Regions from separate parts of the Effusibacillus dendaii genome, predicted to be linked through region 4. Evidence: riboswitches for the same ligand, from Rfam matches in the RefSeq annotation. Region 4 holds a riboswitch; each other region holds the start of a gene.
What was found. A riboswitch is a leader RNA that binds a small molecule or an ion and turns the genes downstream of it on or off. The one in region 4 is predicted to bind cyclic di-GMP.

Region 1 (7,310 bases), 840 kb from region 4:
CTTTGTTAAACGAACAGCATCCGCAGACAGCGGCGAAAATTCATTTGCAGATCGTCGGCAACGTGGAATCGACATTTGTTCCCCTGCTTTCCAAATACGGAGACATGTTGAAAACCACAATCGAACGAACCGGCCAAGTCTCTTATCTGGAAAGTCTGCAGAAGATGAAACAGAGCGATATTTTACTGCTGATCGACGCGCCAAGCGATGAAAATATATTTCTGCCTTCCAAGCTGATTGATTATTTTGGCGCCAGAAAACCGATTCTGGGAATAACGGCGGAAAAAGGAACAACGGCAAACCTTTTGCGGGAACAGTCTTTCCCAGTCATTGACCCGCGCGATCCTGAGCGGATTGCAGCGGAACTTTTGGCGATGGCGGAACGATTGGATCTGTTTCAGCAGAAGGCGGAAACGAACGATCTGCGGATGTTTGAAGTAAAGACGGTGGCAGATCAGCTAAGCAAACTGTTTGAACAGTTGGGACAAGAGTAAGAGGAGTGGTGAGAACGATGTTTACCGGGTGGAAAGAAGCGGATTTTGAAGTGTTTCAGGTGGAAGGACTGGAGCTGCGGATGGCGGCCTTGAAAGAGCGTGTCCGGCCCAAGTTTGAATCGATTGGAAAGGTTTTGGCGCCTGATTTGTCGGCGTGGTACGGGGAAGAATTTTTTGTCCATGTGGCCAAACATGCCAGACGGAAAACCAATCCACCAAACGATTCCTGGGTAAGCTTTGCAACCAATCCGCGCGGTTACAAAATGCTGCCCCATTTTCAGATTGGATTGTGGGCTACCCATGCGTTTGTACAGTTTGCGATCATTTACGAGTGTGTCAGCAAAAAACAGTTTGCTGAAAAACTGGCCGCGAACTGGCCTGATATCAAGCGGCAGATTCCCAATCAGATGTTATGGTACGATGACCATATTCATCCCGATCCGGTGCCGCATACCCAAATGGAAGACAAAATCGGGCAATTTACCAAGCGATTGCTGGAAAATAAAAACGGCGAACTGTTGGTGGGCATTGACATCCCGAAACAAGAGGCGGTTCGCATGTCAGGCGAAATGTTTCTGGACAAAGCTCGAGAAGCCTTGTATCAATTGGCGCCGCTGTACAGGTTGTCGTTGGCCGGCAGACAAGAAGCAATGGAGGCAAGGAAACGATGAGATTGAATCGGGAACAGGCATGGTCGCTTTTAAATGAATACACCAAGAGTCAGAGCTTGATCAAACATGCGCTGGCGGTGGAAACGTCCGTCAAAGCGTATGCTGAAAAATTTGGTGAAGATGCGGAAAAATGGGCTATTGTCGGCTTGCTGCATGATTTCGATTATGAGCAATATCCAACTCCGCAAGAGCATCCCTACAAAGGATGCGAAATACTCAAGCAACTCGGATATCCGGAGGATGTGATTCATGCGATCCTTTCCCATGCGGAATACACGGGAGTGAAACGGGAATCTCTGTTGGACAAGACATTGTTTGCCTGCGACGAATTATCGGGATTTGTCACGGCGGTAGCTTTGGTTCGGCCGAGCAAAAGCATTTTTGACGTGGATGTCAAGGCGGTCAAGAAAAAACTGAAAGACAAAGCGTTTGCAAAAGGCGTGTCACGCGATGATGTATACAAAGGGGCGGAAGAATTGGGAATCAGTCTCGATGAGCATATTCAGTTTGTGATTGATGCATTAAAAGACAGAGCGGATGATTTGGGGCTGCGCGGTGAGCCGGTTGCTTCTTCCTGAGCAGGAGTTCGAGCTGGGATTGGGAGTTTCGAGTGCAGAAAGCCCGCTTTAGGTGGGACTTTTGTCGCATTTTTTATAGTGTAGAAGGAAATTCGGAGCGTTTTGTTTAAGATATTTTAAAAATGTGATTTTTTTGAACGACACTGATGTTAAGGGCAAAATCATCGAAAGGTGATGACGCAAAGCTGCGGGTCTAAGAAAAGTTGCAGTCGTTCTGCGCTTTTTATGACAGCCGGGCCGCCGCAGTGGCAGCACATTCCCTTGTCTGCCTCTGAGGCAGACATTTTTGTTTGGGGAGTGTGAAACATGAACTTGCATTTGCTTCCTAAAGATTGGCAATCGGTGCGTGAAAAGGAACACCCGTTTGATTCTTGTTTCACGGAAATGCTGGATGAGTTGGGGCGTGAAGATGGGTCGCTGTTAAATACGCTTGTTCTTTTTGAATCGATGAAACAACAGGTGGTGGAACTGGCAGAAATTAGAATCCATCGGCTGTTGGAGCGGGATGGGAGTACTTTTGTCGATGAAGATAAGTGGCACATTTATGATATTTCATTACTGCAGCTGAAACTAAAATTTTTAGCATCTGAATCAACGGTTGAGACAGATGGCTTTTTGTTCCTGTTTCTGAGCATGACCTATTACCGGTTGGGATATCTGGAAGAAGCAAAGGACTCAGCGATTTTGGCAAGAAAACATTATAACGGCACCGAAGACGATAGAGGACTGGTTTTCATCGATTATCTTCTGGCGGTATGCTGTGCGGAAATGGAACAGTGGGAAGAAGCGCAGGATTGGTGTCTGATGGCCCTGTATGGAGGGGCAGACGATACACACACGCTTTTTTCTTGTATATGGCAGTTATATGGACTGACTTTTCAACGTCAGAGTAAAACGGAGCAGGCTGTGGCTGCCTACCTGATGGCTTATGAATCTTGGCGAAAACAGGGAGTTGACGCCAAGCAGGTACAGACGGCGTTGTCCCTTTCCCTGGTGTTGTCACAGCAAAAAGATTGGATGGGCGCCATTCATTATTTAAAGAAAGTTTTTCCTGTATGCTGTGAACCCCATATGTGGCAACTTAAACTTGAGGTTTTGCATATGTTGAAACATTTGTTTGCGAAAACGGGACAAACAGGGCCATTGCTGGCGTGTGAGCAACAGATCGAGCGTCTGGCATATAAATAGAGATATTTTTCAGCTTCGGGTCCGCTTACATAGCGGACTCCTTTTTACAATCTTACTCTCCCACTCAAGTAGTAATGTATTGTGGTTTTAGTGAAAGATTGCTAAACTAGTGAATAGTCATTCATAAATGAATATTCATTCATTTATGCTCGTTATTTTGATCAGGGGATACAGGAGGGTTATCATGAGTACGAGAGGGACATCATCCACTTTTGAGGAAACTGGCATGGCGGATTTGACAGTGCCGCTTATGCTGGCACAGACCAGCGAGCGGTATCCGGATCGGAAAGCGATCTACTTTCACGGAACAGAAATTGATTATAAAACATTGTTTTTTACGGTGGACCGGTTTGCGGCAGCCCTTGCCGAGGCCGGAATCGGTGAAGGGGACCGGGTGGCGATTATGCTGCCGAATTGTCCGCATTATGTGATTGCCTATTACGGAATTCTGCGTGCGGGTGCCGTTGTGGTTCAGATTAGTCCCATGTCGGTGCCGCGCGAAGTGGAACATTATGTTCAGGATTCGGGTGCAAAAGCGATTGTGGTGTTTGCTCCCTTGCTGCCTGTCGTTATGAACTCGTCTGTGGCAGATGATTTGGTGAAAAAAATTGTGGTCGAATTGCCTCCGGTCGGAACGTCTTATGAAGGAGGAGCCGTCAATTTTGAATCGTTTGTGAAAAGCGCTGCAGGACCCGTTCCGCAGCCGAATACAGTGTCGGACGATGTGGCGGTTTTGCAATACACGGGCGGAACTACAGGACGTGCGAAAGGGGCTATGCTGACCCATCGAAACGTAGTGGCGAATGCTTTACAGTCATCCTTGCTTATGGTTTCGGAGGACGTGGAGCAGGAACGGATTCTCAGCGTAATCCCTCTTTTCCACGTATATGCCATGACCACCACGATGAACATGGGGATTTTGACGGGATCCCAGTTGATTATGCTGCCGCGTTTTGAAATTGAAGAGGTGTTGAACACCATCAAGCAAACGAAACCCACCCTGTTCCCTGGTGTGCCGACGATGTATATAGCCATCAATGCTCATCCGAAGGCGCAAGAATACGGAGTGGATTCGATTCGTGTCTGCATCAGCGGCTCGGCTCCGCTCCCGGTAGAAGTCATTAAAGAATTTGAAGTGAAAACCAAAGGCACAGTGATTGAAGGGTACGGTCTGTCAGAAGCGTCGCCCGTTACCCATTTTAATCCAATTGAGAAACGGAAAGCCGGTTCGATTGGCAAACCGATTCCGTTTACCGAAGCCAAAATCGTCGATCTGCATGACGGGGTTACCGAACTGAAACCTGGGGAAGAAGGCGAACTGGTGGTTCGCGGTCCGCAGGTGATGAAAGGATATTGGAATCTGCCGCAGGAAACAGCCGAAACGTTGAAAAACGGCTGGCTTCACACGGGGGATATTGCCAAAATGGACGACGAAGGGTACTACTACATCATTGACAGGAAGAAAGATTTAATCCTGGCCAGCGGTTTTAATGTATATCCGCGTGATGTGGAAGAGGTGCTGTATCAACATCCGAATGTACTGGAAGCGGTTGTCGTTGGTGTTCCCGATCCGTATCGAGGAGAGACGGTGAAAGCGTTTGTAGTTCCCAAACCGGGTACGCAATTGACGGAGGAAGAGATGAACCATTTCTGCCGGGAACGGTTGGCCGCATACAAAGTACCCCGGCTCTATGAATTCCGCAGTGAACTGCCGAAAACCGCGGTAGGTAAAATCCTGAGACGGACGCTGCGAGATGAGTCGCAAAAATAAACAAATTCGAAAAACCTCGATATTCCATCGGGGTTTTTTTATATAATAAAAAAAAAGAGCTTGTTGGGGAAGAAGGTGGAGAATGGATCTGCATCTGATTCACACCAATGATGTGCACAGTCATTTGGATGCGTATATCACGCTTGCCACTCAGATCAGGCAATTGCGAAACCATTTGTCGGCCAGAAACGAGACGGTTTTTTTGTTTGACATAGGCGATCATGCAGACCGAATGGCCCCTGAAACGGATGCGACGATGGGGCTTGTGAACGCTTCCCTGTTACGGGTCATGAATTATGATGCATGGGTGTTCGGAAACAATGAAGGGTTGATCATCCCAAGCGTCTACTGGGAAGCACTCTGCCGTCAGTCCGCTACGCCGGTGCTGAACGGCAATCTGCGTAAGTTGGAGGATGGGGCTGCCTATCCGTTTTTTCAAGACAGTTTGTTGTTGGAACGAAACGGCGTGAAAATCGGGATCTTCGGACTTACCGCACCGTATAACGAGTACTATCATATCGAGGGAACGAATGCACTCGATCCGTTCGAACAAATTCCGCGGTTGGCCGGGGGGCTGCGCAGGCAGGGGGCGGACGTGGTGGTGCTGCTGTCTCATCTTGGCTTGTCTGTCGACCGCAATATCGCGTCCCATAATCCGGATGTGGATATGATCATCGGATCGCATACGCATCATTTGCTGGAACAGCCGGAAAAAATAGGCGATGTGTGGATTGCGCAGGCGGGCAAATTTGCGAATTATTTCGGTCATTTAGTGCTCGATTATGATATGGACAAAAGATGTTTGCGAAACGTAGTGGGGTGTGTGGTAGCCCGTGATGACTCGCTTGAACCGGATGCCGATCTGCGCGCTATTCTGGAAGAGTGGCGCCGCCGCGCAGACCGTATTTTGGAGGAAGTGGTCGCGGTGGTTCCGGAGAAGCTCTATCACCATTTTCACCATGAGTCGGAATTGGGCAACCTGGTGGTCGATGAGATGCGGAAATTGTCCGGCGCGGAATTGGCTTTTCTGAATACGGGTGTGTTTCATTTCGGGTTGGAATCGGGAAATTTGACTCGCAAAACACTGCTTGCCTGCTGTCCTTCTCCCATCAATCCGGTTGTGATTGATCTGTACGGATGGCAGATTCGCGATGTGTTGGAAAAGGCTCTGAGAAAGGAATACACGCACCGCCGAGGGTTCGGCTTTGGCTTTCGCGGCAATGAAGTGGGTTCCCTGGCCGTTTCCGGTTTGAAAATTTGGTACGGTGAAGATGACCGATTGTTGAGCATCGAAGCGGCAGGTGAACCGCTTAATGACAACCGAATTTACCGGATCGTGACAGGGGATTATCTGGTGTTTTCAGGCGTCTATGAGGAGATTGCGCGAGGGACCAAAATTCGTGTCGAACCTGTTTTCTTGCGTGAAGTGATGGAAAAAGCGCTTGCCAATCCGGATCATCTCCGTCAAGCGAAAATCAAGCGCTGGCTGAGGGGAGGGGCCTGAGTTGGCAAACAGAGTGGGACTCCAAAACTGATCGTGGAGGGGTATACCCCGCAAAACGGGTCAATTCAATAGGCAGTGGACAATTTGCCGGGAATCCAGTAGGATAAAACAAACAGATACGAAATAAGGGTGACATGCAATGAAATTGATTCGCTTGCGCAATTGGGCGCTGGGGCTGATCTTTGCTGCGTTTATTCTGATGTATATCGGCGTGTTTATCCACGCGATTTTGCCGGTCATGTTTGTCATCGGACTGATCATGATCGCCGTCAGCAGCGGCATTTATTTCCGGTTAGGGACGATTTCCATGCAGATCCCCCAGGTGGAATGCCCGCATTGCGGGAAAACGACAAAAGTGCTTGGCCGACAGGACGGATGTGCCTATTGCCGGAATCCGATCGCGCTTGATGAAAACGGCGAGTTGATCCTGCCGGCTGAATAATCGGAAAACTCCATATTGACTCCGTAAAAAAATTGGTGATATACTTCCTGTAATATCTCGCATATAATGCGTAACAGTTGGAATACAAAGTTTGCAAGGAACGAATGCCAGTAGGTTTGCCGTCGTTCAGCGATCAGAGACCTGGTGGGTGGTGTGAACCAGGGAAGCGGCAGATTGAATTACAGTTCGGGAGCAAACCGGGAATCCTTTCCCTTATCAGGTGTGCAAGCGGATCGTCGTACGGTGTAACCGGGCGCGTTCAAGTAGGGTGGTACCGCGGACACGGAAAGTTCGCCCCTTCAATTTTGAAGGGGCGTTTTTATTTTCTTTCACAAAAATTTTACTGACCAATAGAGGTGAAAACGAATGGTAATTGTGATGAATAAACAAGCGACTGACCAAGACATACAATCATTGAAGCAGGCGATTGAGGAACTGGGCATGCAGGTTCATATCTCAAAGGGTGAAGAACGGACGATTGTCGGATTAATCGGCAATAAACGGAATGTAGAAGGGTTTCCGTTCACCAGTTTTTCCGGAGTGGAATCGGTGGTCCATGTCACCCACCCGTTTAAACTGGCCAGCCTCGATTTTCATCCGGACCCGACAGTTATTGATGTAGGCGGCGTAAAAATTGGCGGTGGAAATTTTGTGGTAATGGC
Region 2 (7,310 bases), 530 kb from region 4:
GAATTTCCCCTTTCTTTTGTTATGTGCGATTATTTGATGACTTGCCATCTGTCAGGAATTTTATTCACTTTCGTCAATTGTGCCTTGTTCATCTATAAATAAAGCAGTAATACCCGTCCGTTTCTTAGCTAATAAAGGAAGTCTACTCCAAAGATTTCGGAACTGTTTAACATCGGGTAACGCTATACTGTACTTTGCAGTTGGGTCATCCATTCTCTGAAGTGTTTCAGCCAAGACCCCTAAGAAATAGTTTACGTTCATTGGATTAGAAGTCCCCAAGCCTTTTACCTCAATAATCCAACGTTCCGTTCCTCTTATTGCATTTATGTCAATTCCAGGAGTTTTTCCCCATGCAATCTGCGTTTCCCAACCGTTTGAATGGAGGAATTCCTTTAGGAATTGTTTGATATTGTCTTCAGAAAAGACGGATGACAATTCATTATCTCGCACATTTTCTTGATGAGTTACTGGTTCTACCAAGATACCCTCCGAGCATAAATAATTTCCCAGCTTACCATCTTTTCGCCGAATACGTTTAATGATTTGTTTTGTCTCCAATGACCTGCATGCCTGGTTTACCGCCTGTTGCGGCTCATTTACTCCTAATATGGCGTTGGTGATTTCCCGATCCGTTAAGCCCTCTTGAGTTTTTAAGAGGGTTATGTGTATCCCTTCTAATCCTTGAATTTTGTCGATTCATTCCTTACACTCTCACCTACCTTAAACCCATGCCGCACAAGCATTTTCAGTCATTCAAGAAAATGAAAAACCGCCTACATTGGCGGCAACAACTCCCTAAAACGGCACTTTTTTTTATACGTTCGATCTCATTCAATCGCACGTCTAACATTTGGCTTATTTTTAGCATATATGGGTGAGTTAAACAATCCACATCTTGACTCACACGAATCAATCGTTTCTTCAGCATCGTAATTTCTGCATCTAAACGCATGTGAACGCGACTTTCCAAATCACATTCCCCCTTAATAGGTTGGAGTTTCGGTAGCTGGCTGACATAGCATAAAACCTTAGCCCCTGTAGCTTTGCGTCACAACTTTTCAGTTGCTTTGCCTTTTTCACACGATGCGATTTGGTTATTTAGTTGTATTGACATAAATATACTATTTCCCCCGACCATTTTCAATATTTTCAAAAAACATTGAATAGCAACCGATTGACAATCCTATCAGTTGTTTATGTAATGGTCATAAATGGATCCCCATTCTATGACCTTTTCGTTTATTATGCGACATTTCCATGATCGATTGGAATAAATTGATTCAAGTCAGGCACAAAGTAAAAACCATCTCGGCTCAATTCTGCCTAGATGTCCTCCATATCAAGAAAATGGCTGTCGGCTACTTCCTACAGCGTTTTTCCCTTCAATTGATCATTCAAATACTCCACTCTTTTCGTGACTGGAGCCATGTAAAATTGATGCCCGTACAATCTTGATCCCCTCCCTCCGCTTCTCATCAGTTCTTCTATCTACTCTACCATTGTATGTAAAAATCAAGAGTTCAGATATGGCAAACATGTTTGAGCTGGTTTGAGCATTGGAAAGTCACGTAAGGTAAGGGAAAATCAGATGTTAGAAAATGAAGAAAATAGCCGAGGCAGAAACAGGAGTAGATCCCCAAATTTCGCTCAGCTCGTAGGCAAACATATTAAGCTTTAGGCAAACTTTTTAGGCTGTGGGCAATCTAAAACTGCTTTTTACACAAGTATGCACCGAAAATAAAGTCGTCTCGCCCATGTCACCTTTCCCCATCCACTCTCGCTCCTACAGCCACAAGGCTTCTCCGCCTCTCCACACCATATACCAAAAATTACCAATGTAATTATAGTCGTCATAGGGTTCTGGGAAAAACAGGGATTACGACGTGAAAAAACGGGGTCAAAAAAGCAATTAAAGTCGAACTAAGAGCAGGGGGAAAGGCAGGGAAACAGATTCGGGATAGGGCAACAGATAATCGGAGGAAATGATCGAGAAAAAACAGGAGAAAAACGTTTGAATCCTTTGTACCACAAGGATTTTCTTCGTCTCCCCTCCCAATAAATCCTCTCACCTGATTTAAGAAAAGAGCCGAGGAAATACAGGTGTGCATCGCAAAAAAAGTCTGCCCAAAACCTCCCCCACCCGCTCCTCTCCACAAACCAAATCGTATCAAGGCTTTTCCCGCTCTTTCATCTGTTTCACTTTATCACTCTAAACCAGTAAAAGTCTGCATGCAAATCAGAGTAAAAACCAGAGGAGACTTCTGAAAAACGAAGTGAAAAATAGCAAATATAGTTTGCCCGTGAGGACAGTGATAATCGGGAAAAACATAGGGAAAGAATGAGGCTTGGAGAAAGATCATCAGAGGAAAAAATCGGGGAAATGCCTGATTTATCAAGGGAAGCGGGACTTGCGTCCCATTTGCTCTGGAAAAAGAAAGCCGAGGAAAAACAGGAGTGGATACCTGATTTTCGCTCGGCTCGTAGGCAAACATATTAAGCTTTAAGCAGACTTTTTAGGCTTTGGGCAAACATATTAAGAGATGTACATTTGCCCGTGAGGACAGTGATAATCGGGAAAAACATAGGGAAAGAATGAGGCTTGGAGAAAGATCATCAGAGGAAAAAATCGGGGAAATGCCTGATTTATCAAGGGAAGCGGGACTTGCGTCCCATTTGCTCTGGAAAAAGAAAGCCGAGGAAAAACAGGAGTGGATACCTGATTTTCGCTCGGCTCGTAGGCAAACATATTAAGCTTTAAGCAGACTTTTTAGGCTTTGGGCAAACATATTAAGAGATGTACAAACAAGTATTCAATATGCCTTCCCTCACTCCACCGTCACGCTTTTCGCCAGATTTCTTGGTTTATCTACATCGTTGCCTCTTGCCACCGAAGCGTAGTACGCGAGCAGTTGCAAAGGAATCACCGACAGCACCGGTGCGAGGAACGGCATGGTGCGCGGCACGGTGATCACCTCGTCGGCATACTTGCCGATCTCTCCATCTCCCTGCCAAGCGAGTGTAAGCACGTACGCGTCGCGCGCTTTGACCTCGACGATGTTCGATACTGTTTTTTCATACAGATCGTCCTGCGTCACCAGCGCGATCACCGGAATCCCTTCCGTGATCAGCGCCAGAGTTCCATGCTTCAGTTCCCCCGCCGCATACGCTTCGGCATGAATGTAGGAGATCTCCTTCAGCTTAAGTGAACCTTCCAGCGCGACTGCATAATCCACGCCGCGACCGATGAAAAATGCGTCTTCCTTGTCCTTGTATTTCTCCGCGAACTGACGGAGGGACGGTGCGGTTTCCAGCACTCTTTCCGCCAATTCCGGAAGCCCCTTCAACGCTTGCAAAATCTCCGGCACCTGTGATGCCCCAATGGAACCGCGCTGCTGCGCCAAATAGCAGGCAAACAGATAGAGGACCACCACCTGCGTCGTATACGCTTTGGTCGATGCGACCGCAATCTCAGGCCCGGCCATGGTAATCATCGTATAATCAGCTTCCCGGTTGGCAGAGGAGCCAAGCACGTTGGTGATCGCCAGCACACGAGCTCCACGCTGTTTCGATTCCCGCAGCGCTGCCAGTGTATCCGCCGTTTCACCCGACTGCGAAATGACAATAATTAAAGTGTTATCCGGTACGATCGGATCCCGATACCGATATTCGGAAGCAATCTCCACATCCACCGGGATGCGAGTCAATTTTTCAATTGCCGCTTTGCCGACCAGGCCTGCGTGCCATGACGTGCCGCAGGCCACAATATGAATCCGTTCAATCGATGCCGCCTGTTCGGTCGTCCAATTCAGTTCTTTCAACACAACCCGCTGGCCATCCTCCGAAATGCGCCCGCTCAAAGTGTCGCGGATCGCACGCGGCTGTTCATGGATTTCTTTCAGCATGAAATGCTCATAGCCGCCTTTTTCGGCCGCCAGCGCATCCCATGTGACGTTGAATACTTCTTTTGTGATCGGGTTGCCTTCAAATGTAAAACATTCCACTCCGTCCGCCGTCAGAACCGCAATCTCCCCATCGTCCATTATATAGGTCGAACGGGTATACTCTAAGATTGCCGGAATGTCGGATGCGATAAAATTCTCTCCTTCACCCAGACCAATCACCAGCGGACTTTGCTTCCTCACCGCAATCAATTTTCCCGGTTCATCCTTTGCCATAATAGCCAGCGCAAATGCTCCGTGAATTTGTTTCAGCACTTGTACAACCGTTTGGAACAAATCCCCGTTGTACATTTCTTCCACCAGATGAACAACCACTTCCGTATCGGTTTGCGATTGAAAAATATGGCCTTTTTCCGTAAGTTTCTCCCGCAGTTCCAAATAGTTCTCGATAATGCCGTTATGCACCACAACAAAACGGCCCTGCTCATCGGCGTGCGGGTGCGCGTTAGCATCGGACGGACGGCCATGCGTCGCCCAACGGGTATGCCCGATCCCCTGCATACCAGCCAATACCGCCTCCCCTTTCACCCGTTCTTCCAATGTTGCCAAGCGGCCGACTGATTTTTGCAGACGAATCACACCGTTATCATAGACCGCAATACCTGCCGAATCGTACCCGCGATATTCCAGTTTGCTAAGACCATGAATCAAAACGTCTTGGGCTTGTCGATACCCGATATATCCTACAATTCCACACATGGAAACAAACCTCCTGAAAATGAGCATACGAAATCTACCGCTTTTCGCAAAAAGCGGTTTTCAATCGAGAAAACTGCCTGGTCTCTCCATAAGGGAAAAGACCGTGCAGACAGCTCCCTATTTACCCTTGAGCTGCTCTTGTCCCGACAGTCACCCATCGGATTTGAAACTTCTCTTTACGGCAGAGGGATTGTCTGCCGGGAGGCACCCGCCGAATGGTTCGCTAACCTCCTCCGCGTCAACTGCAACCCACCGTTGCAGTCCAGGCGCTTCATTACCTTTGGAAAAAATTCACGCCGTCCTCGATACCATCACCTCCCTTTCCTGATTACCCCATCCTATTCCGGTTCGACCAAATATGCGCTCCGCAGACATACGAAATGATGTTAGAACTTGTGAAACCCCAACGGAAGCAAAGAAGGAGCTTGCAGCCCCTTCACTTTCCAAGCTCCTTACGCACTACATTCGCGATTCTATCGACATATTCCTGCACCGTTTGTTCATTTGGCCCCTCGGCCATTACACGGATTAACGGCTCGGTACCGGAAGGACGCACCAATACACGGCCATCGTCGCCCATCTCCGCCTCGACTTCCCGAATCACTTGTTGTATTGCTTTATTTTGTTCCCAACCGTCTTTGCTGCCCACTCTGACATTGACCAACGCCTGCGGAAAGCTCTGCATGACGCTCCGCAGTTCGGACAACGGTTTCGCTTCCGCAACCATCGCATTAACCAATTGAACCGCACTTAAAATCCCATCACCTGTCGTGTTATGCTTTAGCAGGATAATATGGCCGGACTGCTCGCCGCCCAACTGGTATCCGCCTTTCCGCATCGCTTCCATTACATAGCGGTCGCCTACTGCCGTCCGTACCAGTTGAATTCCCATTTCTTTCGCCGCTTTGACAAATCCGACGTTGCTCATAACGGTCGTAACTACCGTATCATGCGCCAACTCGCCCGACGCTTTCAAGGAACGCCCCAAAATCGCCATAATATAGTCGCCGTCCACCAACTGCCCTTTTTCATCAACCGCGATCAGGCGATCCGCGTCCCCGTCAAATGAAAGTCCGACATCCGCCTTGTGCGCCAGCACCGCTTCACGCACCACTTCCGGATATGTCGAGCCACATTTTACGTTGATGTTGACCCCGTTAGGCTCCGCATGCACAACCACCACTTCGGCGCCTAATTGGCGGAACACCTGCGGCGCTACCTGATAGGCAGCTCCATTGCCGCAGTCCAATACGACTTTTAGCCCCTCGAACCGATTGTCAACAGTGGTCTGCAAATAATCGGCATACAGCGAAATTCCATCCAAACGCTCTGCAACGCGACCGATGTCGCCCGCGATCGGTCTTGGCATCTGATCTTCGCCTTGCAGCAGCGATTCAATCTCGTCTTCTGTCTGATCTAACAGTTTAAATCCGTCACCGCCGAAAAATTTGATTCCGTTATCCGCCACCGGATTATGCGATGCGGAGATCATCACACCTGCGTCAGCCTGCAGCGCCCTTGTCAGATAGGCGACCCCGGGCGTCGAGATCACTCCAACGCGAACCGCATCCACACCCACCGACAAAATCCCGGCCAACAGCGCGGCTTCCAACATATCACCTGAAATTCTCGTATCTTTACCGACGATGAGTTTCGCGTTTTGTTTTCCTCTCGTTAAAACATAGGCACCTGCCCGCCCCAACCGGTAGGCAATTTCCGCAGTCAATTCCGTATTGGCCACTCCACGTACGCCATCCGTCCCAAACAAACGTCCCAAATTCCGATTGCCCCTTTGTGCTAGAATTCTATGCACATTCTCCCATAGAACTGCAATTCCTGCAATAACTAGGATTCACCAGTAGATGATCAATTGACTCTCAAAAAACATAAAAGGAATTTATGTTTTTTGTTGTAATTTTAAAACGATAAATATTTCAGGCATTTCCTTTCGACTAATCCAGCGTTTGTTAGATAAAGGGAACAACTTGACTGTCCATACTCAAATAATCCATTTTGTTACACATTTGTTACACACTTATCATTGTTCTGTTACATCGACTCTTTATGATAATGTATAGGGAGCCTGTTAGCCTGCTTCGTATCAGACCGAAGGAGTGAATACAGGAGTGAGAAGTAAACAGACAAAAAAGGGCAATTGATCGCTGGTGGAAGATCTCCGCGAAAACTTGATTCAAACGGCAATGCGGCACGGTGATTTGCTGCACCCTGAAGTTATCAGTAAAAGTCAAGAGCTTGACCAGTTGCTGACACGATTATTACGGGAACAACTCCAGCTGACCCGTCTGACTTTTCCGCAGTCAGACTCATTACCATCAACAGGGAGGGGTAGATTTTGAAAAACATACTGTTAGTGGAGGATGACATTCTTAGCGCCAAGTTGATGCAAATTGTTCTTACGCGACTAGGCAATCATAATGTGATCATCTCTGAATCGGTAGACGAAATTTTAACGTTGTCACGCTCAGGCAGCGTCGATCTGGTTATCATGGACATTTCGCTGACGAGCAGTGAACTCGGGGGCAAACCGATGAATGGTCTTGAGATTACGCGCTTGCTGAAACAAGATCCGGCAGCCCATTCGATTCCGGTTATTCTGGCGTCCGCCCATCTGATGACCGATAATGCGGAGCG
Region 3 (7,310 bases), 810 kb from region 4:
TTCCAGAAAAAGAAAAGAAACAGGAGGATGCGGAGCTCTCAGGCGACACGAATGACGACAAACAACACACCTGGCGAGGTTACAAGCGTCTCCGTAAAATCAAGGAATTCAGCATTACGATTCCGCATGTGGCGTTGCAGCATCATGAGCATGTTGACGGTACGGGATATCCCCGTCAACTGTCAGGCGAAGATATCCACCGCTATGGAAAAATCGTGGCTGTCGCCAATTTTTTTGATAACTTGGTAGCGGGTCAGGGGATTGACGGAAAACGAATGATGCCGCACGAGGCGACTGAATATCTGATGGGGTTTGCCGGAAAACGGTTCGACTTGGAAACCGTCATTGGATTTCTCAGATGTATCGCCATCTATCCAAATGGAACTTCGGTCAAACTAAGCACCGGTCAGGTGGGAGTGGTGGTAGGCCAGCACACAGGACTTCCGGCACGGCCAATTGTGCGCGTTTTTACGAAAGATTCGGATGACCATGAGGTTAAGGAACTGGATTTGGCGAAAGAAACGACCCTATTTATCACGCATGTGCTACAGGGGTAAACGATCGGTTTTCGGTATAAAGATCGTGTCAAATGCCTACGTTGCCGCATATAGAATGACAAGAGAGGAACTTAAGGGGGATGGATTATGCGGACTGTAAGTTTGGAAAGCGGCAAAACGATCACTGTTCGTGCTTGGCAGGAACAGGATATACCGAAGCTGTATCGATTGATGGAAGAAGTGGGCAAGGAAGGGCAAGTCATGCTGGGGTCCCGGCTGCCTTTTACGGTGGAACAGCTTTACATGCAATACTATCACGCTGCTCCCAAAAACCATCTCACACTGGTTGCCGCTACAGAAGACAACGAAATTTGCGGCTGGTTGCGTTGTGATCGTTCGATCGTTCCCTGGATGGAACATAATGCGACGATCTGGATGGGAATTGCACCTGAACACCGGGGGCAAAGAGTTGGCGAAAATTTAATCAGGGAAGCGTTCACTTGGGCGGCTCAGCAGGGAATTGAAAGAGTCGAATTGGGCGTTCGCGGTTCAAATACTCCTGCGTTGTCCTTATATCAGAAAATGGGTTTTGCGGAGGAAGGCAGAAAAGTTCGCGCCATCAAACTGGATGAGGGATATGACGATGACATCTGGATGGGCGTATTTTTAACGAAAGATGGAACGCCGCGCAAACTCAAAACGACTGTCAAATCAAAACAGCGTCCGAGTAAGTCCAGAATGCGAAAATCGCTGTAAGATACTGGAACTTCAGTTGTCACATTGTGTCGAAGGAAAGAAGGTTTTATCGATTCAGTTAGTTATAGCTTTACCTGACAATGAAATCAAAACCTTGCCTCTTGCGGAGAAACGCTTGTTCTTGCACAAGTTTTTTCTGTCGGGGCAAGGTTTTTTTATTCTTGTAGGCTGACTCGGCTTTTAAACATAAAAATTATAAAAATATTAAAAAAATAGGTCTTGAATCATGCGAAAATATTGTTGTATGATGAAATTCACTAAACAGAATTGAACTGTGGTATGGAAGGACTGAGGGGATGAACAGCAACAGCACGGCAGGAGGGTACCAGATTGAAGTAAAGACTACTTGGTTTCGGTTTGAGTTATCACAACTTCGACAACTGATTGTGGAATGGGATCGGGAAATCGGTTGCCAAGTGGAGGAAAACCAGCAAGAAATCCTGCTTACATTCGGAACCTCGCCTGAGATCCAGTTGCTCTTGAAGGGGCGCAAGAAACGGAAGTTTGTTGATTTTTACAGCGGGCAAGTGTTCGGAACCACGATGGACGAAGAAATGTTGGCCGATTTCCTTGATTGGTTGTGCAATGTGCAAAGCAGGGCGTCCGATATGATCGGTTTGTTGGTTCGCAAAGAAGGGGATGACACTCGTCCTTTATTCATCAAAAATGGTCAATTGTATGATGAAGCGCGGATGATTGAACTGTTGTGGGATCATTTTTCGACGAGCCGGATTCGTGAATCCAAACGATTTGAAGACATGTACCACTTTTTTCGAGATGTCCCGAAATACAGTCGAAACAAGCATACAGTGAAATAAGCGATTCTCCAGGCTATTTTGGTCGATAGGAATTTATAAATTTTTCCCTATCGACATAAGGGCAAGAGGATCCCACCAAAGTGCTTGCACTTTGGTGGGTGGAACTTTGCTTCCGCCTGCGCCAAAGGCTCGGCGAAAGCTAAGTTTTCTTTATAACAGAGCGGCTTCTGTAAGAAATCCGTTTCTCTTGAATCATCTGTGTCAACAATGGCTCTGGTACACGGTACGTATCCCCAAACTTCAGAGCGGGAATTTCCCCTTTGGCGGCCTTCCGCAGCACAGTCGAATATACCATCGGTCCCAATGCTTTTGTCAGCCGATCCTGCGTTTCATAGAGCGTCAGAAACGGGGTGTCGAGACCCACTTCAAAAGGCTCGGCGGTTGTTCGATGCAGGGCAACGACTTCCGATAGTGCATAACGGTTTAACTTCTTGACTGCAGGTTGCAGCCGGGCATCCTGGTGCAGCATTCCGAGCAGCGCGGAATAATCCATTCTGAACAATCTGGAAAGCTGTTCAATCGTACAGTACAGCGGAGTCATCGCGATCATCCCCCAGTTCTAAGACAAATCTTGTTCGAGTATGTCCAGCGGAATATAGTAGGTGCCGCCTAAATTGTAAGCTTTAATCTGTTGGTTGTGAATCCACCTTTTGAGCGTGCGCTGTTCAATTGAGATGCCAAACTTCTTCAGGATTTGCAGAGCACCTTGAATTTTTGTGAAATAAGTACGGATCTCCCGTTTCGTTTGATAGAATTGTTCCCATTCCGGAATGGTGAAATCCCAACAGCGATGTTCTTTCAGGTAGTTTTCAAAATCCTCGGCCAACACGAAAATCCGACCGTTATCGTTTGTGAACGGGAATTGCTGCGTCCGCATTTTTTGGCGCAGCGCCACTTCCGTAATACCTAAAATGACAGCCAATTCGGCTACAGTATAGATCAAGCGCAATCGGCTCCTTCATATCCATTCGAATGTAGAACCATATTTTTGTCCTTATGTTACAGTATACAGAATGACAATAGATTGAGCCAGAAGTGAAAGAAAAATATATTGCATATACAACTATATTATGGTATTATAAAAACAAACCTTCGTAAGAATTCCCCCGATTAATTTGCGAAGGTGGCAAGATCCCACTCCGTTTTTGCCGCAGCAAAAATGAAAAAAGCCCCGTATGCGCCACATAAATGCCCCCCGGCGCATGCGGGGCTTTCCCCTGCAGAAAAGCCTGACGAATCATTAAATAAAGAAAATCCAGAAAAGGGCGGCCAACACAAACCGGTAATAGGCGAAACCGGTCAGCCGGACTTTGGAAACAAGTTTCAAAAACGAAAACACAGCAAGCAAGGCGACTATAAAAGAGACGACAAAACCAACGGCAAAGAACGTAAGATCATCGGCGGACAATGTTTTATAACTTTTTAAAAGGTCAAGTCCGCTTGCTGCAATCATCATCGGCACCGCTATAATAAAGGAAAATTCGGAAGCGGTTTTCCGGTTGGTGCCTACCAGCAGACCGCCCGCGATGGTAGCGCCGGAACGAGAGAAACCAGGCCAGAGAGCCAATGCTTGAAAAAGACCAATGCGGAACGCTTGTCCGTAAGTGAGTTGATCAAGTTCAGTAGCAAACTTTGATTTCCTGGACTTCTCAGCCATAATCATCAAAATGCCGCCAAGCACCAATCCAATCAGTACGGTGTAAGGGGAGAACAGATGCTGTTTGATGAACTTGTTAAGAATAAGTCCCAAAATTCCGGCTGGCAGCATGGCCACAAAAATGTGCAGCAAATTGAGCGACTCCGTGTTGGTAAAGTTTAGGTTTCTGGGTTCAAATAAACTCAAAAAACGTCTCCAATAAATGACCACTACCGCAAGAATGGCGCCCAGTTGAATAAAAATTTCAAACGTACTGGCTTTGTCCCCTTGAAAATGCAGCAAGTCGCCGGCGAGAATTAAATGTCCGGTTGAAGAAACAGGCAGAAATTCGGTGAGACCTTCGATAAATCCAAGTATTACGGCAGTTAGCAGATGCATGGCTATAATCCTTTCTCATCCTTATTTTATTTAGTTTATTTTACATTCGATTGTTACAAATACGCAAATTAAAATAAAGTCAGCTAAAAAAGTTGAAACTTGTTGCATTTTGTCATTTTCCAAAATGTAACTGATTTATATTGAAAATCAAATTTTTATCATATAAAATAAAAACACAAAAATGAATGTCTTTTGGGGAAGCGATGAACGGTCACTTGTAGTTGGGCACTTGAGGGATCGGGAGCCAGTAGTGCAACCGGCCAATTCATGAGAATGAACTGGCTTTTTTATTTGTAAAGCCGCTGCAGACGAGGTGCGACATGCAACAGGAACCAATACCAAAAGACTTAAAGCCTGTAATACTTTTTAATATTTTATATCACGAGACTCTTGAGTTGGCTGTGCAACCGATTGTCGATTTACGTACGGGCCGCGTTGAAGCAGTTGAAATTTTAAGCCGCTCGCCTGGTGGAGTTCTCTTGCCTGACGAGATGTTCCGGTTGGCTCGCCAACACGGTGTTCTGGAGCATCTTACACTTTTGTCCTGTAAAAAGTTGACCGAACATATACATAAGCTGACACCGTTTGTGCAGAAGGGGCTCTTTTTTAATATCGAGGCGGACGTAAACTGTCATACGATGCGGCGAGCGGTTGAAATGTTAAACAGCGTGGCACAGACCCCCGTCGTATTTGAGATTACCGAACATATGCCATCCGTTTTTTTATGGAAGCCGTTCTTAGAGGAGCAGGGCATTTCTCTAGCGATGGATGATCTTGGAAAAGGGAATTCCAACATGGTAGAGTTGCTTAACTTAAAGCCGCATTACGTGAAAATTTGCACGGAAATCGTATTCGATCTTCATAAATCCGGTGTCAAAGCGATTATGATCGAACAGTTCAAACGAATTGGGGATTCCCTGAACCTGCAAATCATCGCAGAAGGAATAGAATCGTTAGAAGATTTAAAGAAATTGCGGGAAATGGGAATTGAATATGGTCAAGGCTATTATTTTTCAAAACCCAGCCTGATCGAGCAAATTCCGATGGACGAATGGAAGGCTGGCTTTCAGTCGCGTTTTTAAAAAGTGAAAATTTTAGCTAGTGAAAAAAAGGTGCCTGCGGGGACCTTTTTCTTTATAATAGGAATAGCGATAAAAAAGGGAGAGGAAACCATTATGAACAGCCAACAATTTCAAAACAGTATGTTGAAATTGATTATTGAGACATCAACCAATCTGCCAGCCGATGTGCGTAAACAGATAGCAGCCGCAAGGGTGAAGGAAGAAATGGGGACCCGTTCGGCCATCGCATTGGGGACGATAGCTGAAAACATTATCATGGCGGCAGAATCGGAAGGCCCCATTTGTCAGGATACGGGGATGCCTACGTTTCATATTCACTGTCCGGTAGGAGCCAACCAGATCGAGATGAAGAAAGGGATCCTCGCGGCAATTGTGGAAGCTACCAAACTGGGTAAACTGCGTCCCAATTCAGTAGACTCGCTGACCGGTAAGAACTCGGGGGATAACCTGGGGCCGGGCACGCCTGTCATCCATTTTGAACAATGGGAGAAGGACTATATTGATGTCCGCTTAATTCTGAAAGGAGGCGGCTGCGAAAACAAGAACATTCAATATTCGCTGCCGTGCGAATTGGAAGGATTGGGCAAAGCGGGCCGTGACCTGGACGGGATCCGAAAATGCATCCTGCATGCCGTTTATCAGGCGCAAGGACAGGGATGTTCCGCCGGGTTTATTGGAGTTGGAATTGGCGGCGATCGTACCAGCGGATATACGCTTGCGAAAGAGCAACTTTTCCGGCGGGTCGATGATGTAAACCCGAACGAACAACTTCGGCAACTGGAAGAATATATCATGGAAAACGCCAACAAGCTGTCGATCGGAACCATGGGATTTGGCGGAAACGTATCGCTCTTGGGTTGTAAAATCGGTGTAATGAACAGGTTGCCGGCTTCTTTTTATGTGTCGGTCGCTTATAACTGCTGGGCGTACCGCCGGCAGGGAGTGAAAATCAACCCGGCTACCGGTGTAATTGAAGATTGGATTTATACAGGCGACAGTGTGGACCTCGGTCAGGTTCAGGAAACGGCTGTTGCTGGCGATAATCGGCAGGTCGTTTTGCAGGCGCCCATTACGGAAGAACAGATTCGCAGTCTGAAAGTCGGCGATGTGGTTGTGATTAACGGGGCGATGCATACGGGTCGGGATGCCTTCCACAAGTACATGATGGATCACGATTGTCCCGTTGATCTGAACGGAGGAGTGCTCTATCACTGTGGGCCTGTGATGCTGAAAGACGAAACAGGCAAGTGGCACGTAAAAGCGGCCGGTCCTACAACATCCAGCCGGGAAGAGCCATATCAAGCGGATATTATCAAAAAATTTGGCATCCGGGCAGTGATTGGGAAGGGCGGTATGGGAGCCAAAACGCTGGCCGGGTTGAAAGAGCATGGGGCTGTGTATTTGAATGCGATTGGTGGAGCGGCTCAATATTACGCGCAGTGCGTAAAAGATGTAGACGGTGTTGATTTTCTTGACGAATTTGGAATTCCCGAAGCCATGTGGCATTTGCAGGTAGAAGGATTTACCGCGATTGTTACAATGGATTCACACGGCAACTCGCTGCATGCGGATGTGGAACAAGAGTCGTTGAAGAAGCTGTCCGATTTTAAAGAACCGGTATTCGCATAATTGCAGGCGCCGACCGACTTCAGTCGGCTTCCTGTTATTTCACTGCCGCTGCTAGCTTTATTGCGCTGTGGCAACGACTGGGGTTGTGGCAATGCGAAAAGTAGGAACTCTGACAAGCGCCCTGACATTACTGGTGCTGGGAGGATTGCTGCTGTTTGATCAGTTGTCGGACAAGCAGATCATATTTAAAGTCCTCTCGTATTGGCCGGTAATCGTGTTCGCGTTGGGAGCCGAACTCTTGTGGAGTTTATATGCGGTCAAAAAACTGAAGATCAATGAAGAAATACGGGTTGACGCACGCAGCATTGCACTGCTGTGCCTGGTTGGCGTTTTTTCGCTGGTTGTCTATTCGCAGCAAAGCATCCAGGGATTGGTGCAATCCAGCATTGTCAATTTGCGGGACGCCTTGTCGGAAAAGAGGATCAGTCTGCCGGATATGAAATTTGACGCAAAATCGGTCAAACGGATGGAAATATTCAACCGGGTGGGTACC
Region 4 (7,310 bases):
ATTACATCAACCAATTCCTCTGCCCCGGTCTGCAGCTGTTTCGATTTTTCCAGTTGTTCGGCACTGATCGACTCAATCTGCATAGAACTGGATAATGTATTGTGCGACACCTGCCGCACGGAAAATAACGTCTGTTCAATTTCCTGGACTTGTGATGCCCACTGTTCCATTACACTCACCGTGTCGGCCACCATTTTTTGTGTCGATTCAATGCCCTTATAAACTTTTTGCATAGTGTCCCTCGCATAAACTGCCTCCGAAACACCTTGTTCCGCCTCTTGCTTACCGACCAGAGTCTTCTTTACCGCCAGTTCCGCTTCACGTTCAATCGATTGTGTAAACTGTAAAATTTCTTCCGCTGCCACTTTGCTCTGATCAGCCAACACTCGTACCTCCTCCGCTACCACAGCAAATCCCCGCCCGGCTTCACCTGCCCTGGCAGCTTCAATCGATGCGTTTAAAGCCAACAAGTTGGTTTGTCCGGCAATCCCTTGGATGGTCGCAAGAATGTTCCTGATCTGCTTCATTCCATCCGCCAATCGCAGTACCGTTTGATTGATTTCTTCCGTTAGATCGGAAACCAGCTGCATACGGTCCGTGTTTTTTTCAACAGCAACCAATCCCTGTTCAATCTCGTCTTTCATTTGAGTTGTAATGCTGCTGCCCTCCTGCATAATACCAACCAACTGAACAACCCGACGACTCATCGATTCCATTGATGAAACAGAAGTATCCAAGGCACTGGCCTGCTGTTTGGCCCCTTGCCCCATCACATTCATCGATTCGGAAGTCGAGCGGAACTGTTGAGCGAATTCATCAATCGCTTGCAACATAGAGTTTGCTGACCTTTTCCCTGAATCAATTCCCTGTTCCAGTACTTGCACCATCTCATTAATGCTTTCCAACATAAAATTTAAACCTTTCGCCACATCCGTAATCTCTCTGACACCGTTCGTTTCATCCATTCGGTCCCGCAAGTCGCCATTCGCCACTTGTTCCATCACTTTTCTGATCCTTGCCAAAGGCTTTATCCATAACCGAATCAACCAAATCATAGCCAGTACGGCCACCGCCAATACTGCGACACCTATACATAATGTGACCGTCCGGATATAGCGGACAGGAGCCAAGTAACCATCTTGTGAAACGTCAAGCACATAGCACCATCCTTTTTCCGGAATGGCCTCAAAAAAAATGGTCCGATTTTGACCGTTTCTTTTGACTTGCAATACTCCCTCTTGGCTGCCCCTGATTTGTTTCAGCAAATCGGGTGCAGGTTCTTCTTTCGCTAAATTAATGACAGTTTTCCCGCTATTTGTATCAATCATCCACTGTTTTGGCTCCCAGCCTTTCTGATTCATTCGAGTGGACTCTTTTAGCATCTCAAATTCCATTTGACCCGGAAGTTGGGCCGAATCAATCGAACTAATGAGCAGTGTGACTTTCTCTTTCATAATCATCCCCGTACGTTGCAGATCGGTTATGACCATTGCCCGCATCACTTTTTCCGCTTGAAAATAGACTAATCCGGCCGTGAGTAAAACGGCTGCCGTCACGCAGACAGCTACCGCCAAAGAAATTTGACCGCTTAACGTTTTCTGCTTTTTCATCGCCACGCCCCCGTGTTGTGCCGAAAATCGCAAAATGTGACATCATTGTAGCATCGAAATGTTGAGCAATTGTTAAGCAATATTTAAATCATATTTTCTACTTGCAAGTTTTCGATCCCAATCAGTTGGTTTTCCTGAACGAGTCGAGTAGACAGTTTATGCAGAAAATCATGACGACAATTCCGAATGGCTTCGTGAAGCCGTGCGACTTTCAGACGTGCTTTCTCACGATTGCTGCCCCCTTTCTGGCGACGGGACAAAATACGTTGCCATTTCGCAAGTTGCTTTTCATACTTGCGCAAATATTTGGGATTATCGATCTTGTCTCCGATAGAGAGAGTGGCAAAATGCGTAATGCCAAGGTCAATTCCAATCGCTGAATCTGGCGAGGGTAAGGGTTGAATCTCGACTTCACAAAGAATCGATATGAAATACTTGCCTGTTGGATTCCTGCGGATCGTAGCGGATAGGATACGTCCTTCCGCCTCGCGCGATTTGGAAAATTTGACCAGACCCAATTTCGGAAGTTTCATCCGGTTTCCGATGACTTCAATATTCCCGTTCGTGAATTTGGTTGTGTAGGATTGAGTGGGATTTTTCTTGCTCTTAAAGCGCGGGGCACCATTTTGCTTCTTGAAGAAATGCCGATTCCTCCCCTCCTTACTTCATTGAAGAAGGGATCTTCTCGGCAGTGTAGATAAAAAGGAACCGTTTTTCAAAAACTGGAGAGGAAAATGAGATATTCGGGAGGGGCGGGCGTGAAAAAAATAGGACTAGCATTAGGCGGAGGCGGCGTGGCAGGTGGCGCGCACCTTGGAGTCCTGCTTGCATTGGAAGAAGCAAACGTTCAGATCGATTGTTTGACGGGAACAAGCGTCGGAGCGATTATCGCATCACTTTATGCATATGGAATTACAAGCAGCCAATTAATTAAGCTAATTCCTACTATCGGAAAACATTACCTGGATTTTGATTATTGGTCCATTCTCCGCTCAATGGGGAGGCAGGCACGATTTACCGGTTTAATTAAAGGAAAACGGCTGCGCAATATGATCGCAAAGAAAACCCGAAACGTTTCAATGTCCCAACTAAAAATGCCTGTCGCATTTCTCGCAACAGACATTATACAAGCCAAACCTGTCATATTCTCTTCGCGCCCATTGCACACGGACGACACCGCTCGGGACATCGTGACAGACATCTTGTTAGCTGACGCCGTGCAGGCAAGTTTCTCGATACCGATTCTATTCCAACCTGTTATGTACCGCAACAGAATGTTTGTGGATGGCGGCCTCCTGGAAAACTGTCCGGTTGACGCGGCACGCTTGTTAGGCGCTGACAAGGTGATTGCGGTGAATCTGGTATTTGCCAATCCGGTTCGCTCCCGCTTCGATTCGCTGTCCTCGCTTATGACCCGAGTGATCAACATCAACCTGGCGACCCAATCGAAGTCAATCCGCAAAAAGGCAGACTTTGTGCTCCACCCGGAAGTAGATTCAATCGACATTCTGGACTTTTCAAAATTGGAACTCTGCATCCAAATCGGTTATACACATACCCAAAAACAGATTTCAGAAATTAAAAATCTTATCACATAGCTAAGACATTTCTCTTTCCACAAAAGCGCTGCCAGCCTGGCTCTTTGCGATCTTCTTTATTTGAACCGCCTGGTTCGACAACTGTTCGGCGGAAAACCCCTTCAGGTCATTTCCCGAACAGCGCAAGAGCGCCAGTGAAATGGTGGGGCCGTGTCCGGATTGTTCGTTGTCAAAACGTTCTATAATTTGGCGGCAAATTTCCTGCGGGCTCGGATGATTTGTGATAATGATAAAATCATCGCCGCCAATATGGCCCAGAAAATCATCTTTCACCGAAGCATTTGACAAAACGCTCAGCAACAAGTTGGCCAATCCACGAATTACCTGATCTCCCTCCCGAAAACCACATCGATCGTTAAATTCCTTAAATCGATCCAGGTCGGCATAAATAACAGAGAAATCCTGGCCAAGTTGAATACGTTTATCCAATTCAATCTCTATCAATCGGTTACCGGGCAATCCGGTCAACGGATTCATGTCTCTTGCATACTCAAGTTTCGCGTTTGTAATCGTATCCAAAATGGAGTGAATCGTCACCACGCCTAAAATGTTGCCTTCCCGGGTGACAATCAACAGATCATAGATTCGCTGATGATCCCTTACCATGGCGATTCTGGATGCGTCTTCCACACCTGTATTTTCGTCAAGGATAATCGGATTTCCGTCCATCAGTTTTGACACAGGACGTTTCCAATACAACGGAACGCCGTATTGGGAGGCCAGCGCCTGAAACAGTTTTTCCCGCATGATTAAACCGATCGGCCGGCCTTCACGAACAATCACGACACCACTTTCGTCTTCAAAGCGATTAAAGTAGGACACGATCTCCTGCGTCACGGTCCCCTCTTCAAACGTTTTGACAGGACGGACAATATCTTTCAAAGCGCCGGAATATCCCTGCGTTGTCGGCACATATTGATTTCGCTTGATCAGCTTGACAATTTCAGCAGAAACTTCCTCAAATCCCGCCTTCGGACGGCCCAGCAGGTATCCTTGACCGCAATGAACCCCGATTTTGAGAACCGTGTTCAGTTCCTGTGTGGTTTCAATACCTTCGGCAATAATTTTACAGTTCATTTTTGTCGCAAACGTTACCAGTGTCTCCAACAGAATCCGTTTGGCATGATGACTGTCAATCTGATGGATGATTGATCGGTCGATTTTGATATAGTCGGGACGTATTTCCGCAATCGCTTGTAAGGAGGAATAGCCCGCCCCCGCATCATCAATTGCGATCCGATACCCCTGTTTGCGGTAATAATTGATTGCTTTAACGAATGACGGAAAATCTTCGATTGATTGTCGCTCCGTGATTTCAAAAACGATCTGCTGTGGTGTCAAATTCACTCTGCGTAATAACTTTGCCGTTTCACCCGCAGTAAAAAACGGATCATTGATCACGTTTGCGTTTAGGTTGATAAACAGCTTACTGTTTGTTTCCCCACACCGAAATCCGGAAATCGCTTGTTCCCGGGCAACTTTTTCAAGATGATACAAGCTGTCCATCTGTTCCGCATATGAAAACATGTCGAGCGGAGCTTCAAAACCGCTTCCCTGCGGCCCTCTTGCCAAAGCTTCATATCCGTAGACCGCACCGGTTAACAGCGATATAATCGGCTGATAGACAGCTCGAATCAATTTTTGCTCAAGAATTCGGAAAAATTCCTTCCGTCGCTCAATCTGTTCCAGTTGAGCTTCATTTTTCGCATCCTGCATCGCCTGTTTCAAACCGCGGTACAGTTCGTTTGAGATGTTTTTCGAAGATACGGAATGAAAGATCGATGTTCCTACATATAATTCCAGTTCCTTTTCGGGAAGATTCAATTCCGCATTCAGTTGTTGTTCCACTTCGGTCCGCAATCGGTACGCAAAATCAGAAAACAGATCCACTTTTTGATCTGGCAAAAGAAAAAATAAAAACAGATCATCCCCTAACATTCGCCGGGAGAAACATCCTTCCCATTTTTCCTGTTCGAACCTCAAAATGATCTGGTTGAGCGTCTGCAATACACGATTGCAAAATAGCTGTCCACGGGTCTGGTACACATCACCAAATCGTTTGATGTCCAGATAAATGAATCCCACTTGACCTTTTTTCAATTGTCCATTCAATCGTTTTAAAAACCTTTCGTTTATAAAACTATCATCCAGCAACAAAATACTCTTCTGTCGATTCCCCATCGTTCTCTCCGCCCTCTTCGACAAAATTCCACATTTTGTCTTATCAGTATACCGATGGAGTTTATTTAAATGGTTAATTATTTGTAAATTTAAGTAAAAATCCTTATTGTACGGTCATAGAAGAACTTTGGCACAGTCATGCCAGCCAAAGCGGGACCGCTGTCCCCAATACAGCGCCGATCGCCACATCTGACGGATAGTGCAGTCCCAAATATACACGTGAACTGGCGGTTAAAGCCGCAAGTGCATACAAACCCGGAGACAAGACGGGAAACGCAATTGACAAAACAGTCGCCGAGCAAAAGGCGGCTGTTGAATGGCCAGATGGAAATGATGCATCTGTCAGAAGTTTTCGTCCCGTAAATACATTCTCCAGAACCTGATAGGGACGATGGCGCGGCAGCAGCTTTTTACAAGCGGCCACAATCAGATGGCTAAACAACAGGCTGATCGCCAAATGAACCCCTTCATAGCGCCAATACGGATCACTCTGCAGCAAAAAAACCAGCGACATGCCAATCGAGAAAACAGTTCCACCCAGATGTGTAACTACAGGCATCAACTGTTCAAAGAACGAACATTTGCAGGCGCCATTAATCCAGCGGAACGCCCGGATGTCTCTTCCGACCATCCATTCAGCCATACGCTGCATAATTTCACTCCTCAAAATTCTCTTCTATAAGGATAGCATTAAAGTATTAAGTTTTTATAAAAATCGTGTGAAAGGGTGATGAAAAACAAAAACAGCGAAAACACAAACTAAGAGGTTCCTTGGAATAAGGAACCTCTTAGTTTGTGGGGGGTAGGGGGATTCCAAAAGGGTCAATGAGGAAACCTTTTGGGGGATTGAGCAATTCACCCGGAACAATCAGCAGCCTGGCTATCATTGCTTTGGGGAAGCTTTAGACCCATGGCTTTGCGTCCCTGTCTTTCGACGAGGTTTGCCCTTGATGATTGACTCGCTCCTTGTCTTTAATTTTACATGTGTCGACAAAATAGTACATAGGTCTGCACGACTATTTTTATACAAATTCCTCATTAACCGAAAACCCTTTTAAAATAAGGGATAATTCTTTTGGTGTTTTTCCAGCTCCGAAGATCATATAGGGCAAAAGGACTATCCTGATCTGCTGATGACCACACAGATTCCAGCAATCCCCCGTCGTATTCCCGGTCAGTTCCGATCAATTCAATTCTTGAATAATTCTCCTGCAAACGACTGACAATTTCCCGGGTCGAATCCTCTGAGCCGGTATCCACCACAAGGATATGAAGATCATTTTTTAAGAAAAACGAACGCACCAACAAAAAACGCAGTAAACCTTCCACGTACGCTTCTCCGTTGCGAACCACCAATACTAACGTAAACCTGTGACCTTCACTGATCGAAGGGGATTCATAAAGTCGAACCACCTGATAGAGCGCGGCGACAATCCCGTAAGCAGCGAACGCCCAAATCAAAAGAGCGAGCATACCGAACACCTCCCTTGTGGTGTCACTATATGCGCGCCCTCTATTAGGCGTTCGTCATAACCTTACCCAACCGTTCCTGGCTGCTGCAATGACCGCCTGCGTGCGGTCGTCTACATTAAGTTTACCTAAAATAGAAGAGACATGATTTTTCACTGTTTTTTCAGATATGAATAACGCCTCACCAATCATTCGGTTGCTTTTTCCTTCCGCCATTAAACGAAGGATTTCCATCTCTCGAATCGTCAAAAGCTCCCGCCATGTCTCCTGTTCAACGGCTGCCGCCGCCTCCTCATGAGCGGATGCGTGATCAGTTGCGTTGTAGCTCAGACGTTTAAACTCGTTTAATAATTTGGTGGTAATCTGAGGGTGAATGAACGCTGTTCCATTTGCAACTTGCCGGACAGCTTCTACTAACACTTCCGATTCGACATCTTTTAAAAGATAACCG

Region 1: it holds a riboswitch for cyclic di-GMP, as region 4 does, so the genes downstream of both, skT53_RS10130 (tetratricopeptide repeat protein) here and skT53_RS14485 (phosphatase PAP2 family protein) in region 4, are expected to answer to the same signal.
Region 2: it holds a riboswitch for cyclic di-GMP, as region 4 does, so the genes downstream of both, skT53_RS19215 (Spo0E family sporulation regulatory protein-aspartic acid phosphatase) here and skT53_RS14485 (phosphatase PAP2 family protein) in region 4, are expected to answer to the same signal.
Region 3: it holds a riboswitch for cyclic di-GMP, as region 4 does, so the genes downstream of both, skT53_RS10300 (EAL domain-containing protein) here and skT53_RS14485 (phosphatase PAP2 family protein) in region 4, are expected to answer to the same signal.

The regions. Positions count from the first base shown of each region.
Region 1 covers NZ_AP023366.1:1,868,016-1,875,325, reverse strand. The annotation lists gene skT53_RS10145 (glycosyltransferase) at 1-494, shown strand, start outside; gene skT53_RS10140 (YktB family protein) at 512-1,165, shown strand; gene skT53_RS10135 (HD domain-containing protein) at 1,162-1,743, shown strand; cyclic di-GMP riboswitch class I at 1,888-1,988, shown strand; gene skT53_RS10130 (tetratricopeptide repeat protein) at 2,050-2,931, shown strand; gene skT53_RS10125 (long-chain-fatty-acid--CoA ligase) at 3,116-4,702, shown strand; gene skT53_RS10120 (bifunctional metallophosphatase/5'-nucleotidase) at 4,785-6,206, shown strand; gene skT53_RS10115 (DUF2614 family zinc ribbon-containing protein) at 6,346-6,648, shown strand; gene aroF (3-deoxy-7-phosphoheptulonate synthase) at 7,015-7,310, shown strand, end outside.
Region 2 covers NZ_AP023366.1:2,168,642-2,175,951, forward strand. The annotation lists gene skT53_RS11655 (hypothetical protein) at 61-480, opposite strand; gene skT53_RS19215 (Spo0E family sporulation regulatory protein-aspartic acid phosphatase) at 746-952, opposite strand; cyclic di-GMP riboswitch class I at 999-1,082, opposite strand; gene glmS (glutamine--fructose-6-phosphate transaminase (isomerizing)) at 2,826-4,658, opposite strand; gene glmM (phosphoglucosamine mutase) at 5,095-6,435, opposite strand; gene skT53_RS19220 (Spo0E family sporulation regulatory protein-aspartic acid phosphatase) at 6,824-7,015, shown strand; gene skT53_RS11680 (response regulator) at 7,012-7,310, shown strand, end outside.
Region 3 covers NZ_AP023366.1:1,897,704-1,905,013, reverse strand. The annotation lists gene skT53_RS10330 (HD-GYP domain-containing protein) at 1-557, shown strand, start outside; gene skT53_RS10325 (GNAT family N-acetyltransferase) at 645-1,253, shown strand; gene skT53_RS10320 (hypothetical protein) at 1,550-2,071, shown strand; gene skT53_RS10315 (DNA-binding protein) at 2,211-2,621, opposite strand; gene skT53_RS10310 (helix-turn-helix domain-containing protein) at 2,631-3,014, opposite strand; gene bacA (undecaprenyl-diphosphate phosphatase) at 3,312-4,106, opposite strand; cyclic di-GMP riboswitch class II at 4,295-4,377, shown strand; gene skT53_RS10300 (EAL domain-containing protein) at 4,427-5,188, shown strand; gene skT53_RS10295 (fumarate hydratase) at 5,282-6,817, shown strand; gene skT53_RS10290 (DUF4097 family beta strand repeat-containing protein) at 6,909-7,310, shown strand, end outside.
Region 4 covers NZ_AP023366.1:2,703,058-2,710,367, reverse strand. The annotation lists gene skT53_RS14505 (methyl-accepting chemotaxis protein) at 1-1,610, opposite strand, end outside; partial or broken gene skT53_RS14500 (RNA-guided endonuclease TnpB family protein) at 1,697-2,251, opposite strand; gene skT53_RS14495 (patatin-like phospholipase family protein) at 2,369-3,208, shown strand; gene skT53_RS14490 (GGDEF domain-containing protein) at 3,209-5,389, opposite strand; gene skT53_RS14485 (phosphatase PAP2 family protein) at 5,526-6,041, opposite strand; cyclic di-GMP riboswitch class I at 6,257-6,345, opposite strand; gene skT53_RS14480 (glycosyltransferase) at 6,428-6,862, opposite strand; gene skT53_RS14475 (response regulator) at 6,917-7,310, opposite strand, start outside.